DNA from 2 places in the Tessaracoccus palaemonis genome. Region 1 is predicted to be linked to the other one. Evidence: riboswitches for the same ligand, from Rfam matches in the RefSeq annotation. Region 1 holds a riboswitch; the other holds the start of a gene.
What was found. Region 1 has a riboswitch for cobalamin ahead of KDB89_RS03645 (ABC transporter substrate-binding protein). Riboswitches for the same ligand answer to the same signal wherever they lie in the genome.

Region 1 (6,779 bases):
GGCACCACGTGCGCCGTGTGCACTCGCTCGCCTGCCTCAACTTCGCGCCGTCGACCTACGCGCAGAACCAGCTCGTGACGCACGGCATCCCGCGCGTCGGGGTGTGGGCGCGCGGCGTCGACTCCCGCCGCTTCGACCCGGCCAAGCGCGACGCCTCATTCCGCGCCACGTTCGCCCCCAACGGCGAGCGGCTGATCGGCTACATGGGTCGGCTGGCCACCGAGAAGCGCGTCGAGGACCTCGCCGTCCTCTCGGACATCCCGGGCACCCGCATGGTGGTGATCGGCGACGGCCCGCTGCGGGGCCAGCTTGAGGCGCGACTCCCCGGCGCGGTGTTCCTCGGCCAGCTCACGGGCGAGGACCTCCCCCGCGCCATGGCGAGCCTCGATCTGTTCGTCCACCCCGGCGAGCTCGAGACGTTCTGCCAGGCCATCCAGGAGGCCAAGGCGTCGGGGCTGCCCGTCGTCGCCCCGCGCCGCGGCGGCCCGATCGACCTGATCAGCCCCTCGCGCACCGGCTGGCTCTACGAGCCCGGCGACCTGCACGCCATGCGGGGCTTCGTCACCGACCTGATCGGCGACGATGCGAAGCGTCGGGCCTTCGGCGACACGGCAAGGGCCTCGACGCTGGACCGCTCGTGGGAGAGTATCTGCACCGAGCTCGTCGGCCACTACACCAAGGCCATCTCCATGTCGGTGCGCGGCCGCGCCCTCGCCGCCTGACCCGGCCGCCCTCGCCGCCTGACCCGGCCGCCCTCGCCGCCTGACCCGGCCGCGCCCGCCCGCCTGACCCGGCCGCGCCCGCCCGCCTGACCCGGCCGCGCCCGCCCGCCTGACCCGGCCGCGCCCGCCCGCCTGACCCGGCCGCGCCCGCCCGCCTGACCCGGCCGCGCCCGCCCGCCTGACCCAGCCGCGCCCGCCCGTCCGCCCTGATCCTTCTCCCGTTCGGCCCTTTCCCGCACAACAATGCGCATTTCGGCGGCGCTGCAACATGCTGCCAGCAGGCCTGAAATAGGCATTCTTGTGCACGGATTTGAGTGGACAGGAACACAGGAACATCACGGCCGACGACCATGATGCCGACGCCGGGTCTGCCATAGGAGCCTCTCCTGGGTCTGCTCCCACCTCCACCAGACATGGTCATAGCTCAGCCGGAGTGTGTTGTACCCGAGGAGCCTCGCGGACAGGTCCCGCTCCCGATCCAGGAACTGTTGCTCGCGACTCCGATGAAACTCATCGCTGTCGCATTCGATGATCAGACTCTGACCCACCAGAAGGTCGACGCGGCCCACCCCCGACACGACGACCTGGGGGCGCACCCCCACCCCACGGCGCTTCAGGAAGTACCGAACGCGGGTCTCCGTGCCGGACTCCGCCCGGCGGAGTTGGCCGGCGAACCCCCGACGGTCCACCGGAAGCGCAGCGACGATGTCCTGCACCTCGTCCGGGCTGACAAGCCCCTTGTAGAGCGCCGATTCGACCACAATGAGGGTGGTTTCCGTGTCGTGGTGCCGGGCAACCTGCCGCAGGCAGTCGACCAGGGGCCAGAGGGGAGTCCGCGGACGAGGTCCGGGGTCGGCATGCAGAACGTATTCCTCCCGTTCCACCGGTTGATTCCCCCTCCCGTAGACCGCATGGATCCGGTCGTCGCGAGGGGTCCAGATGCCGTGCACCGCGCACCCGGTCAGGCAGCCGAGCCTGCAACCGTCAACCAGACCCCGCACCACTCTCTGATCGGCGTCGCGTCCCGCGTACCAGCCTCGCTGCACCCTGACGATGGTCCCCGCAGCCAAGGCGTCCTCGATGTCCCTGCGTCGCGCACCGGACCCCCGGATATCGGCGTAGGACTGCACTCCCGTGTAGATCATGCGTCCCAATGTCGCCCCCACATCGGGCCTCGACAACCCCTTCCGACGGGTTGTGGATGACTCGATCCGGCTTATCCACAGCGGCACAAGAGCCACAAAAATGCCTATCTCGAACCCGCTGCACTATACGGACACCGCGTCCGGCATGGGCATTCTTGTGCCGGGTGGGCGCTTCGGGGACATGTGGATACGGGGACGGGCTGGCCGGGGCGGCTCATCGACAGCCGGCACAAGAATGCCCATTTCGGAGCCGCTGCAGAATACGGACGCCGTACCCGATATGCGCATTCTTGTGCCGACGGGGACGCGCGGAAGGACTGGTGCGGGGTCGGGACAGCGAACGTGGGCTCAGGGCGGGGCGGGGCCGGTCAGTCCGCGGCGACCAACCCAGCGATCACGTCGGGAAGCCGACGGGCCAGCTCGTCGGGCGGGTAGGGGCCCGGGTTGCGCGCCGCCGCCATCGCCTGGATGCTGGCCCCGGCAACGGCCGCCTGCCACGCGGGCAGCCCCGCCGCCAGCAGCGCCCCGCAGATCCCGGCGAGCACGTCGCCCGATCCCGCCTGCGCGCTCCAGTGCGGCCCAGGCACTGCGATCGTCACGCGGCCTCCCGGCTCCGCGACATACTGCGTGGCGCCCTTGAGCAGGACGGTCGCCCCGGTCACCCGGGCCACCTCCCTGGCGCACGAGACCGGGCTCGACTCGACGTGGGAGCGGGAGCAGCCCAGCAGTCGGGCGAGCTCGCCCGCGTGGGGCGTGAGCAGCCAGCCGTCGATCCTGCCGGGCAGGCTGTAGAGCGCGTCGGCGTCCACCACGGCGACGGGGGCGTGCAGTCGCGCGCTGGAGACCCGGCCGGACGCGCCCTCATCCTCGCCCCAGCCGGAGCCGAGGACCGCAGCCTGGGCCCGACCGTCGCCCATCACGACGCTGGGATACCTGGTCAGGATGAGGCCGGAGTGCACGGGCCCGGCGTAGCGGACCATGCCCGTGCCGGCGTGCAGCGCGCCGGCGATGCCGAGCAGCGCCGCACCCTGGTAGCGCGACGACCCCGTGTCGAACAGCACGACGCCGCGCGCGTACTTGTCTGAGGAGGCGGTGGGCGTCGGCCACCAGGCGGCCACGTCGGCCTCCTCGGCCTGGCGCAGCTGGGTGCCGTCGATCTCCACACCGATGTCGACGACGTGTACCCTCCCGCAGCGCCCGGCGGCGGGCTGCGACACGTGGCACGGCTTGAGCGCGGCGAACGTGACGGTGTGGGTCGCGCGGAAGCTCGGCTGCTCGGCCCCGGAGTCGGCGTCCAGCCCGCTCGGCAGGTCGACGGCCAGCACGTCGATCGCCGACGACTCGCAGGCGGCGGCGAAGGTCTCGAGTGCCTGCGGGAGCCCCGGGCGCGAGCCGAGGCCCGCGACCGCGTCGATCACCAGTCCGCAGTCCGGCAGTGCCTCCAGCGCCCCGAGGGCGTCGACGAACTGGCAGCCCGCAGCCCGTGCGGCCGCCTGCCCGGCCTCGTGTGTGCGCCCGAACGCGGACCACACCAGCACGCGTCGATGCTGGGCCAGGATCGACGCGGCGAAGAGTCCATCTCCCCCGTTGTTACCCCGGCCGGCGACCACGAGCACCTGCCCCGCTGTGTTCACCTCGGCCGCGACGCGGGCGACGGCGCGGGCCGCCCGGCCCATCAGGTCGACGCCGGGGTGGGCGTCGAAGAAGCGCTGCTCGGCGTCGCGCATCCCCACGGCGGTGACGACGGTCCTCATGCCTCGCACACCACCATCGTGGTGGCGAAGCCGCCGTCGTGGCTGATCGACAGGTGGATGCGCCCGACGCCGAGTTCCTCGACCCGCGCCGCGACCGTGCCCGTGTTGACGAACCGCGGCACGCCGTCGTCGGTCTTGACGACCTCGCAGTCGAGCCAGCGCATGCCGCCCGGCGAGCCGAGCGCCTTGGCGAAGGCCTCCTTGGCGGAGAACCGCGCGGCCTGCGACTCGATCGACAGCGTCCGTTCCAGCGGGGTCAGCAGGCGTTCGGCCAGGCCCGGCCGACGCTCCAGCATCTCGCGGAACCTGTCGATGACGATGAGGTCGGTGCCGATGCCAACGATCATGCCCTCACACTAGCCGCGACCACCGCCCCGGCGAGGGAGTCGACCGCCCGCTCCCGGGCCGCGTCGGGCAGGAGGCTGAACCCCAACCACGGCTCGGCCAGTTCCACCTCCATCACGACGGGGCCATGCGCAGTGGAGATGAGGTCGACGCGCGCGTAGGCGGGCATGGTCGGGAGGCCCGCCAGCACCCGGTCCGCGAGCGCCACCTGTTCCGGGGCCGCCTGCGTGACCTCCGCTCCGCGGCCCCCCGCGATCACCCCCGGGAAACGCGTGAAGGCGTGGCTGTAGGCCCCGCCGATGAACACGACGGCGGTTTCCCCCTGCTCGATCTCCCGGGCGTACGGCTGCAGGATCACGACCGGGTCCCAGTCGCGGGCGATCACGTCGTCGACGAGCGCGACCACCTCCTCCAGCGTGGCGGACGGGAGGTTCGTGTTGCGGTCGGGATCGAAAAGGAGCGTGTGGTGCCCGCTGGCGGAGATGCTCGGCTTGACGACGTACGCCTCGGCGTCCGGGAAGTGGTCCCGCAGCTGCCCGACGAGCCTGTCGGCAGGCGCCCGCCGGTCGATCCGGAACTCGGGGATCCGCTGGATGCCCAGCCTGTCGAGCCACTCGAACTGCACGGCCTTGTCGATGTTGTCGCGCACCATCTGCGTCGGGTTCAGCACCGCGCAGCCGGCCTCGTCGAGCCGGTCGAGCCAGCCGAGGAAGTCCGGGATCCGGCTCTGGTAACCCCAGGTGGACCTGAGGATCACCGCGTCGCAGTCCCATGCCTGTGCCGGGTCGTCCCACGCGGCCAGCGTCGCGTCGGCCCCGGCCCGGTGCAGCGACGCGAGCAGCAGGTTGTCGTCCGGGTTGACGCCGAGGTAGGGCTCCGCGGTGGCCACCTGCACACTCACCATCGATCCTCCTGGTTGTCGTTTCGGATAAGTAAACGTACCCCGCCAGCCACTTCGCCCTCAGCGCGGGTTAGGCTCTCTCCGCAAGGCTGGCGGTGCCCCAAAAGGGCACCTGGAACTCCGGTGAGAATCCGGGACTGACGCGCAGCGGTATAGGTGACGACTCCGGTTTGGATGCCACTGGGAGAGATCCTGGGAAGGCACCGGAGAAGGATGACCCTGAGCCCGAAAACAGTCGGCCTTGTGGGTTGACGGGTCCCGCGACACGGACTTCGGATCGACGCCTGCACCGGCTGGTGGCAGGAGCCGTCGGTCGCGCCTTCGTAGCGCCCGCTCCCGCGCGTCAGGAACCACACCTCGACGCCGACTCCCGGCGTGGCTCCTGAAAGGCACTCAACCATGAAACGAGCTTCCACGCTCGCCCGGGCACTCACCGCGCTGGCGGCAGCCGCCAGCCTCGCGCTCGCCGCCTGCGGCTCCGGCAGCAGCGACTCCACCGCGGACGCCACCGCCGCGGACAAGACCCTCAACTTCGTGACGGTCTACCCCGCCAACACCACCGACGCCCACCAGGTGCAGGCCTCATTCATCCTCAACTCCGGTGCCGTCGAGACCCTCGTCGGCTTCGACCCCGACACCCTCGAGCTCTACCCCTGGCTGGCGGAGAGCTGGGACACCGACGACGCGCAGCACTGGACCTTCCATCTCCGGGAGGGCGTCGAGTTCCACAACGGCGAGCCGATGACTGCCGAGAAGGTCATGGCCAGCCTGCAGGACAGCATCGACGTCAACCCCGGCGTCGCGGCCGCGCTCACCATCGATTCGATGGAGGTGGTCGATGAGCACACGCTGAGCATCACCACCGCCGACGTGTACCCCGCCCTCATCTCGAACCTGGTGCACTTCAACGCCGTCATCACCGACGTCGACGCCGAGGGCGACCTGCCGGTCGGCACGGGCGCCTTCAAGTTCGACAGCTTCGACATCGCCGGCGAGGCCGTGCTGAGCCGCAACGACAGCTACTGGGACGGCACCGCAAAGCTCGACAAGGTCGTCATGACCGCCAACGAGGACTCCAACGCCCGCGTCATGGCCCTGCAGTCCGGAGACGCCGACATCATCTACCGCCCCGGCCTCGAGAGCCTCCCCACGCTGGAGGCCGACGAGTCGCTGACCGTGGACACCGTGTCCGGCACCCGGGTCTACCACCTCCTCTACAACTACTCCGGCGCCAACGCCGACCTGTGGAACAACGAGGAGTTCAGGCGCGGCATCGACGCGCTGGTCGACCGCCAGTCGATCGTCGACACCGTGATGGGCGGCCAGGCCACCGTCGCCTACAACGTCTTCCCCGGCGACTGGCCCTTCTCCCCCGAGACCACCGAGCACGAGTTCGGCGTCGAGGCTGCTCTGCAGCACTTCGAGGCCGCCGGCCTCGACGTCGCCGACGGCAAGGTCACCCGTGACGGCCAGCCCCTCTCACTGAAGATGGCCACGTACGTGGCGCGCGCCGAACTCCCGCAGATCGCGCAGATCGTGCAGGACCAGGCCCGCCAGGTCGGCATCGACATGGAGATCTACGTCGCCGAGAACATCGACGAGTACCTGCCCCAGGGCGACTGGGACCTGGTCACCTACTCCCTGCTGACCATCTCCCGGGGCGACGGCGCCTTCTTCCTGAACAGCGCCTTCGGCGCGGACGCCGCGCAGAACCACGGCCGCCTCGATGACCCGACGCTGCAGTCCATGCTGGACGCCTTCAACAAGGAGGTCGACGTGGATTCCCGCACCGAGCAGACCCGCGAGATCGCCGAGTACATCGACGCCGAGGCGTACAACAGCTACATCACGGTCCCCAACGAGTCCGCGGCCTTCAAGGACACGGTGACGGGCTGGAAGACGCCGGCCAACG
Region 2 (6,779 bases), 470 kb from region 1:
TCGGCATCAACGTCGGCCTGGAGCAGCAGGAGCTGTTCGGCCTCGACAGGCTCGAGGCCGACCGGAAGGTCGGGTATTTCAGCACGGTGATCGTCCCCGCGAGGCGGGACGGTCAGGAGACAGGAGGCAGGCTGTGAAGCGCGGCAAGGTCATCTTCGTGGGAGCCGGCCCCGGCGCCGACGACCTCATCACGGTGCGCGGCGCCCGCGCCATCGCGCAGGCGGACATCGTCATCTGGGCCTCCAGCCTCGTCCACCCCGGCATCGTGGCCGGCGCCCGCCCCGACGCGCTGGTCGTCGACTCCGCCAGCGAGGCGCTGGAGGACACCGCCGTCCACTACCGGCGCGCCGCAGAGGAGGGCCTGACCGTCGCCCGGGTGCACACCGGCGACCCGTCCATCTACGGCGCCACCGGAGAGCAGTACGAGATGTGCCGCCAGCTCGGCCTCGACTACGAGACCATCCCCGGCGTGTCCGCCTACTCCGCCACCGCGGCCCGGATGAACGCGGAGATCACCATCCCGGAGGTCTCCCAGTCGTTCATCCTCACCCGTCTCGAGGGTGGCCGGACCCCGATGCCGCCGAGGGAGACCGTGAGGTCCTTCGCCGCGCACGGTGCGACCATGGCCCTGTACCTGTCCGCGGCGCGCAACAAGGTGCTGCAGGAGGAGCTGCTGGCCGGTGGCTACGACCCGGCCACGCCCTGCATCATCGGCTACCGCGTCAGCTGGCCCGACGAGATGATGATCCGCTGCCGCCTCGACGAGCTCTCCGAGCGGATGCGTGAGCACAAGCTGTGGAAGCACACCATCGTGATGGTCGGCCCCGCGCTGGCCGAGGGCCACAGCGGCACCCGCTCCCACCTCTACCACCCCGGCTTCCGCCACGAGTACCGCGCCGCCGAGCCCGCAGCCCAGCAGGAGCTCCGCGAACACGGCGCCGGTGCCGTCGACCTCACCCAGGAGCAGCGATGATCCACGTCCACGGCTACCTCGGTGGCCTCAGCCCCGAGACCCACGCCATCGCGGCCCGCGCCGCGCTGGTCGTCGGCGGCCGCCGCCACCTCGCCGACCTCGGCGTCGAGCCCGAGCGGCAGGTCGTGCTCGGCGCGCTGACCCCGGCCATCGAGCGCCTCACCGCCCTCGGCCCCGACGACGAGGCCCTCGTCATCGCCAGCGGCGACCCAGGCTTCCACGGCATCCTGCGCCGCCTGCGGCTGGCCGGGCTCCCCGTCACAGTCGCGCCCGCCGTCAGCTCCGTATCGGCCGCCTTCGCCGCGGTCGCGCTGCCCTGGGACGACGCCGTCGTCGTCTCGGCGCACGGCAAGCCCCTCGACCCGGCGGTCGAGGCCGCCTCGAAGCACCCGAAGGTCGGCGTCCTCACCTCCCCGCACGCCGGGATCCGCGAGCTCGCCGCCGCGCTGGCCGGGCTGGGCAGGCACTACGTGCTGGCCGAGCGCCTCGGCGAGGCGGACCAGCGGGTCCGCGTCTTCACCGAACAGGAGGCACTGGCCGTCGCGGACGTCGAGGAGCCGAACGTGGTACTGATCCTCGACGGCACCCCCGACGACACCGCCCTCATCTCGGGCGAGGCGACGGGGGAGGGACCCCACACCCCCGTGGTCGGGCAGCTCACCAACTCGCCCGCCGCCAGGCGGCACGCCGACGAGATCGACCGCGTCCTCGGCGAGAAGACCCGCCGCTACGACGGGCCCGCGAAGGTCACGCTGCCCCGCGCCTGGCAGGACTGCGACCTCATCGTCAGCCACCTCGCCCTTGGCGCCACCACCCGCCTGGTCGCGCCGCTCCTGAGGAACAAGAAGACCGACCCGGCCGTCGTTGTCGTCGACGAGGCCGGCCGCTTCGCCGTGCCGCTCGTCGGAGGCCACGCCGGCGGAGCCAACGAGCTGGCCCGCCGCATCGCCGACGGGCTGGGCGCGACCCCCGTCCTGACCACCGCGACCGACGCACTGAACCTGCCGGCTCTCGACACCCTCGGCTGGGCCTATTCGGGAGACGTGGCAGGCGTGACCAGGGCGCTGATCGACGGCGCCCCCGTCGCGGTCGAGAAGGCCCATGGCTGGCCGCTGCCGCCGCTGCCCGCCAACGTCGCGGTGGGCGCCGAGGATCCGGTCGCCCGCATCGTCGTCACCGACACCGTCTCGGTGTCGCCCTCGCCGCTGCCCACCGTGGTCCTGCACCCGGACAGCCTCGTGGTGGGCATGGGCTGCAACCGCGGCACCGGCGTCGATGTGCTGCACGCGCTGCTCACCGAGACCCTCGAGGCCGCCGACCTTGCCGTGGAGTCGGTGACCGCGCTGACCACCGTCGACGCGAAGGCCGGCGAGATCGGGCTCATCCAGCTCGCCAACCGGCTCGGCGTGCCGCTGAAGGACTACGACGCCGACGAGCTGGCGACCTTCGAGGTGCCCACCCCGAGCGACGCCCCGCTGAAGGCCGTCGGCACGCCGTCGGTCGCGGAGGCCTCCGTGCTCGCCCGCGGAGCCGACCTGATCGTGCCCAAGCAGAAGAACGCCGAGGCCACCTGCGCCGTCGGCCGCATCCCGGCCCGCGGGAAGCTGAGCGTCGTCGGCCTCGGCCCCGGCGCCCGCGACCTGCTCACCCCGCGCGCGGTGGAGGCGCTCAGGTCGTCGACCCTGATCGTCGGCTACGGCCCCTACGTCAAGCAGATCCGCGACCTCGCCCGCCCCGGCACCACCGTCTTTGCGTCCAAGATGGGTACCGAGGAGGAGCGCACCGCCCGGGCCATCGACGCCGCCCGCGCCGGCGAGCACGTGTCGCTCGTCTGTGGCGGGGACCCGGCCATCTACGCCATGGCCAGCCCCGTCCTGGAGCAGGGCACCGACGGCATCGACGTCGACATCGTTCCCGGCGTCACCGCGAGCCTGGCGGCCTCGGCCATCCTCGGCGCGGCGCTCGGCCACGACAACGCGACCATCTCGCTGTCGGACCTGCACACGCCCTGGGACAGCATCGAGCGCCGGCTGCACGGCGCCGCGGTCGGCGACTTCGTCGTCGCGCTGTACAACCCCCGCAGCAAGAAGCGCACGGCGCACCTGCCGCGGGCGCTGGAGATCCTCGGCGCTCACCGGAAGCCGTCGACGCCCATCGCCGTCGTCCAGCAGGCCTGCCGGCCCCGCCAGAAGGTCATCATGAGCACGCTGGGCGAGTTCCGCCCCGAATGGGTCGACATGAACTCCATCGTCATCGTCGGCTCCAGCACCACCCGCTACGTCACCTCCGGCGGCGGCGAGCAGCGCATGGTGACCCCGCGCGACTACCAGTGGATGCCGCACACCGCGGAGACCGACCTCGAGGAGAAGACCCGATGAGCACGCCCCTGATCATCGCCGCGCACGGTACGCGCGACGCCGACGGCGAGCAGACCTGCCGCCGGTTCGTCGAGCGCGTCGCCCGCGCCCTGCCCGACGTCAAGGTGGGCCTCGGCTTCGTGGAGCTGAACCAGCCCGGCATCCCGCAGGCGCTCACCGACATCGTCGACGGCGAGGCCGAGCGCCGCGCCGTCGTGGTTCCGCTGATGCTCGGCACCGGCGCGCACGTCCGCCGCGACATCCCGGGCTTCATCGCCGAGGCGCTCGAGGAGGTACCCACGGCGCGCATCGACTACGCCGCGCATCTCGGCGCCGACCCGCGCCTGGTCGACGCCGTCAACCAGCGGATCGACGCCGCGATGGGGGACTGGCAGCGCGACGAGACGTGCCTGGTGTTCGTCGGCCGCGGCGCCGTCGTGGCCGACGCGAACGCCGACCATGTCCGGCTGGCCCGCATGCACTTCGAGGCGGGCGGCTGGGCCGACGTGCAGGAGTGCTTCATCCAGGTCACCCGCCCCAGCCTTCCCGAGGGCCTCGACCGCGCGTACGCCGCCGGGCACCGGCAGCTGCTCGTGATGGGCCACTGGATCTTCCCCGGCCGGCTGCGCACCTGGACCTTCGAGCAGGCCGAGGCCTGGGCCGCGGCGCACCCCGACGCCCGGGTCCGCGTGGCCGAGGTCATCGGGGACTGCGACGAGCTCGCCGAGGTCGTGATCGACCGGTACCGCGAGGCGATGCCGGAGGCGGCCGCGGAGGGGTCGCCCGCCTACGTCGCGGGGCTGCTGCTGACCGGCCGCCGCGTCGTCGTGGTCGGCGGCGGCGTCGTGTCCACCCGCCGCGTGCCGAAGCTGCTCGCGGCCGGGGCGCGGGTCACGCTCGTCTCCCCGACGGCCACTGGGGCGCTGGCGGCCCTCGCGGCCGCGGGGGACATCGCGTGGGAGCGCCGTGAGTTCGCGGAGGGCGACCTTGAGGGCGCCTGGTACGTGCTGGCCGACACCGACGATCCGGGCGTCAACGCCCGCGTCGTGGCCGAGGCGGAGCGGCGCCACACCTTCTGCGTGCGCGCCGACGACGCGGTGCAGGGCACCGCGTACACGGCCGCGTCGCGGGGCGTCGGGCACCTGACGGTGGCGGTCGTCGGCGACCGCAACCCGCGTCGCTCCCGGCACGTGCTCGAGGCCATCGTGGGCTCCGAGGACGTGCGGCAGGCGATCGCGGAGCCCGTCGGGCGGTCCTGAGAGTCCCTCAGTCCTGCCGGGAGGTGTTGGTCAGCTCGTCGGTGCTCGCGATGGCGTTGACCGCGGCGACCGTCATGGCGCTGCCGCCACGGCGACCGCGCACGACGAGGTACTCGAGGGCGAGCGGGGACCCGATCAGGGCCTCCTTCGACTCGGCGGCGCCCACGAAGCCGACGGGGATGCCGATCACCGCGGCCGGTCGGGCGCCGGTCTCGGCGACGACCTCCAGCAGCCGGAACAGCGCCGTCGGGGCGTTGCCGATGGCGACGACGGCCCCGTCGAGCCGGGGGGCCCACGCGTCGACGGCGGCCATGGTCTTGGTGATGCCGCGGTAGGCGGCGTCGCGGGCGATCGCCTCGTCCTTGATGTGGCAGATGACCTCGTTGCGCGCCGGCAGCCGCGACGAGATGATGCCGGTCGCCACCATCGAGGAGTCGCACAGGATGGGGGCCCCGGCTCGGAGGGCGGCGTTGGCCGCCGCGACGACGCCTGGGGTGAAGGCGACGTCGTCGGCGATCGAGGGGTCGCCGGCGGCGTGCACCATGCGCACGACGGCGCGGCTCACGTCGGCGGGGAAGCGGGTCAGATCGGTCTCGGCGCGGATGATCCGGAAGGACTCCTCGTAGATCTCGGAGCCGGTGCGCAGGTAGGGGTTCGACACGTGCGCCACCCTAGAACACGCTTAACCCACCCCGCCTTGCGGGCCGCATTACGACGTGCTGTAGTTGGTTCCACAACCACAGAATCGTTCGGAAGAGACGCCAGGAACCCGGGGATGATCCGGGACGGTCGCGCCACTGTGAGCCGCCCCACGGGGCGGAAGTCAGGAACTGGCCTTCTCCGAGCCTTGACCGCCGGGACGCGTAATCCCGGACAAAGGAGTTCGGCGATGCATATCGCTGAGGGATTCCTCCCTCCCCTCGAATGCGCGGTGTGGTACGCCGCGTCTGCCCCCTTCGTCGTGCACGGCGCCCGCGCCGTGATCCGCAAGGCCAAGGAATCGCCGGAGAACAAGCTGCTGCTCGCGGCCGCCGGCGCCTTCACCTTCGTCCTGTCCGCCATCAAGCTCCCGTCCGTGACCGGCTCGTCGTCGCACCCGACGGGCACCGGAGCCGGAGCCGTGCTCTTCGGGCCTCCCGTGATGGCCTTCCTCGGCACCATCGTCCTGCTGTTCCAGGCGCTGCTGCTGGCGCACGGCGGCATCACCACGCTGGGCGCCAACGTGTTCTCCATGGCGATCGCCGGCCCGTGGGCGGGCTACGCGTGCTGGAAGCTCGTGAAGAAGTTCGGCGGCCCCATGTGGCTGGGTGTCTTCCTCGCGTTCTTCTTCGCCGACCTGGTCACCTACGTCGTCACCAGCTTCCAGCTGGCCATCGCGTACCCGGACGAGGTCACCGGACTCCTCGGGGCCGCGGCCAAGTTCCTGGGCATCTTCGCCGTCACGCAGATCCCGCTGGCCGTCGCTGAGGGAGTCCTCGGCATCCTGCTCTTCGGATTCTTCGCGCGTGTCGCGCCCGACCAGATGATCCGCCTGGGCGTCATGCCCCAGACCGAGAAGGCGGCCGCTCATGTTTAAGCGCAAGGACTGGTTCATCGGCCTGGCCCTGCTGGCCGTGATCGTCGTCATCTTCGTGTTCAGTTTCGCGATGGCCCCGCAGCCCGCCGAAGGCGAGGAAGGGTTCGTCGGGACCGACTCCGTCGTCACCGAGGTGCTGGAGGAGCACGGCGTCGAGCCGTGGTTCAGCCCGATCTGGGAGCCCGGCTCCGGCGAGATCGAGTCCGGCCTCTTCGCCATCCAGGCCGCCCTCGGCGCCGGCATCGTCGGCTTCGTGCTGGGCAACTTCCGCGGTCGCGCCGTCAAGGCGAAGGAGCTGCAGGAGGCCCCGCAGCCCGAGGCTGCCCCCGCGGGCGATGAGCAGTAACCACGAGTCAGCGATCGACGATGCCGCCTGGGCCAGCCCCTGGCGGCGTCGTCGCGTCGGCGAGAAGGTCGCCCTCAGCGTCGCGCTCATCCTGACCGCGCTGCTGACCGACCCGTGGCCGGGCTGCGCCCTGGTCGCCGCCATCTCCCTGGTCCTCATCCTCGGCTCCGCCCGGATAAGCCCGGCGCTGCTCGCCACCGTGATGGCCGCCCCGCTCGCGTTCCTGCTCGTCGGGGCGCTGCCGGTCGCCGTGCACATCGGGGCCGAC

Region 2: linked by a shared signal. The riboswitch ahead of KDB89_RS05840 (energy-coupling factor ABC transporter permease) and the one ahead of KDB89_RS03645 (ABC transporter substrate-binding protein) in region 1 are both predicted to bind cobalamin.

Annotation. Positions count from the first base shown of each region.
Region 1 is NZ_CP079216.1:825,520-832,298, reverse strand. It holds gene KDB89_RS03670 (glycosyltransferase family 4 protein) at 1-722, shown strand, start outside; gene KDB89_RS03665 (endonuclease domain-containing protein) at 1,058-1,867, opposite strand; gene KDB89_RS03660 (NAD(P)H-hydrate epimerase) at 2,236-3,621, opposite strand; gene KDB89_RS03655 (holo-ACP synthase) at 3,618-3,968, opposite strand; gene KDB89_RS03650 (ATP-grasp domain-containing protein) at 3,965-4,867, opposite strand; cobalamin riboswitch at 4,940-5,122, shown strand; gene KDB89_RS03645 (ABC transporter substrate-binding protein) at 5,267-6,779, shown strand, end outside.
Region 2 is NZ_CP079216.1:1,294,705-1,301,483, forward strand. It holds gene cobI (precorrin-2 C(20)-methyltransferase) at 1-137, shown strand, start outside; gene cobM (precorrin-4 C(11)-methyltransferase) at 134-973, shown strand; gene cobJ (precorrin-3B C(17)-methyltransferase) at 970-3,351, shown strand; gene KDB89_RS05830 (CbiX/SirB N-terminal domain-containing protein) at 3,348-4,589, shown strand; gene KDB89_RS05835 (precorrin-8X methylmutase) at 4,597-5,250, opposite strand; cobalamin riboswitch at 5,299-5,442, shown strand; gene KDB89_RS05840 (energy-coupling factor ABC transporter permease) at 5,479-6,165, shown strand; gene KDB89_RS05845 (energy-coupling factor ABC transporter substrate-binding protein) at 6,158-6,511, shown strand; gene cbiQ (cobalt ECF transporter T component CbiQ) at 6,501-6,779, shown strand, end outside.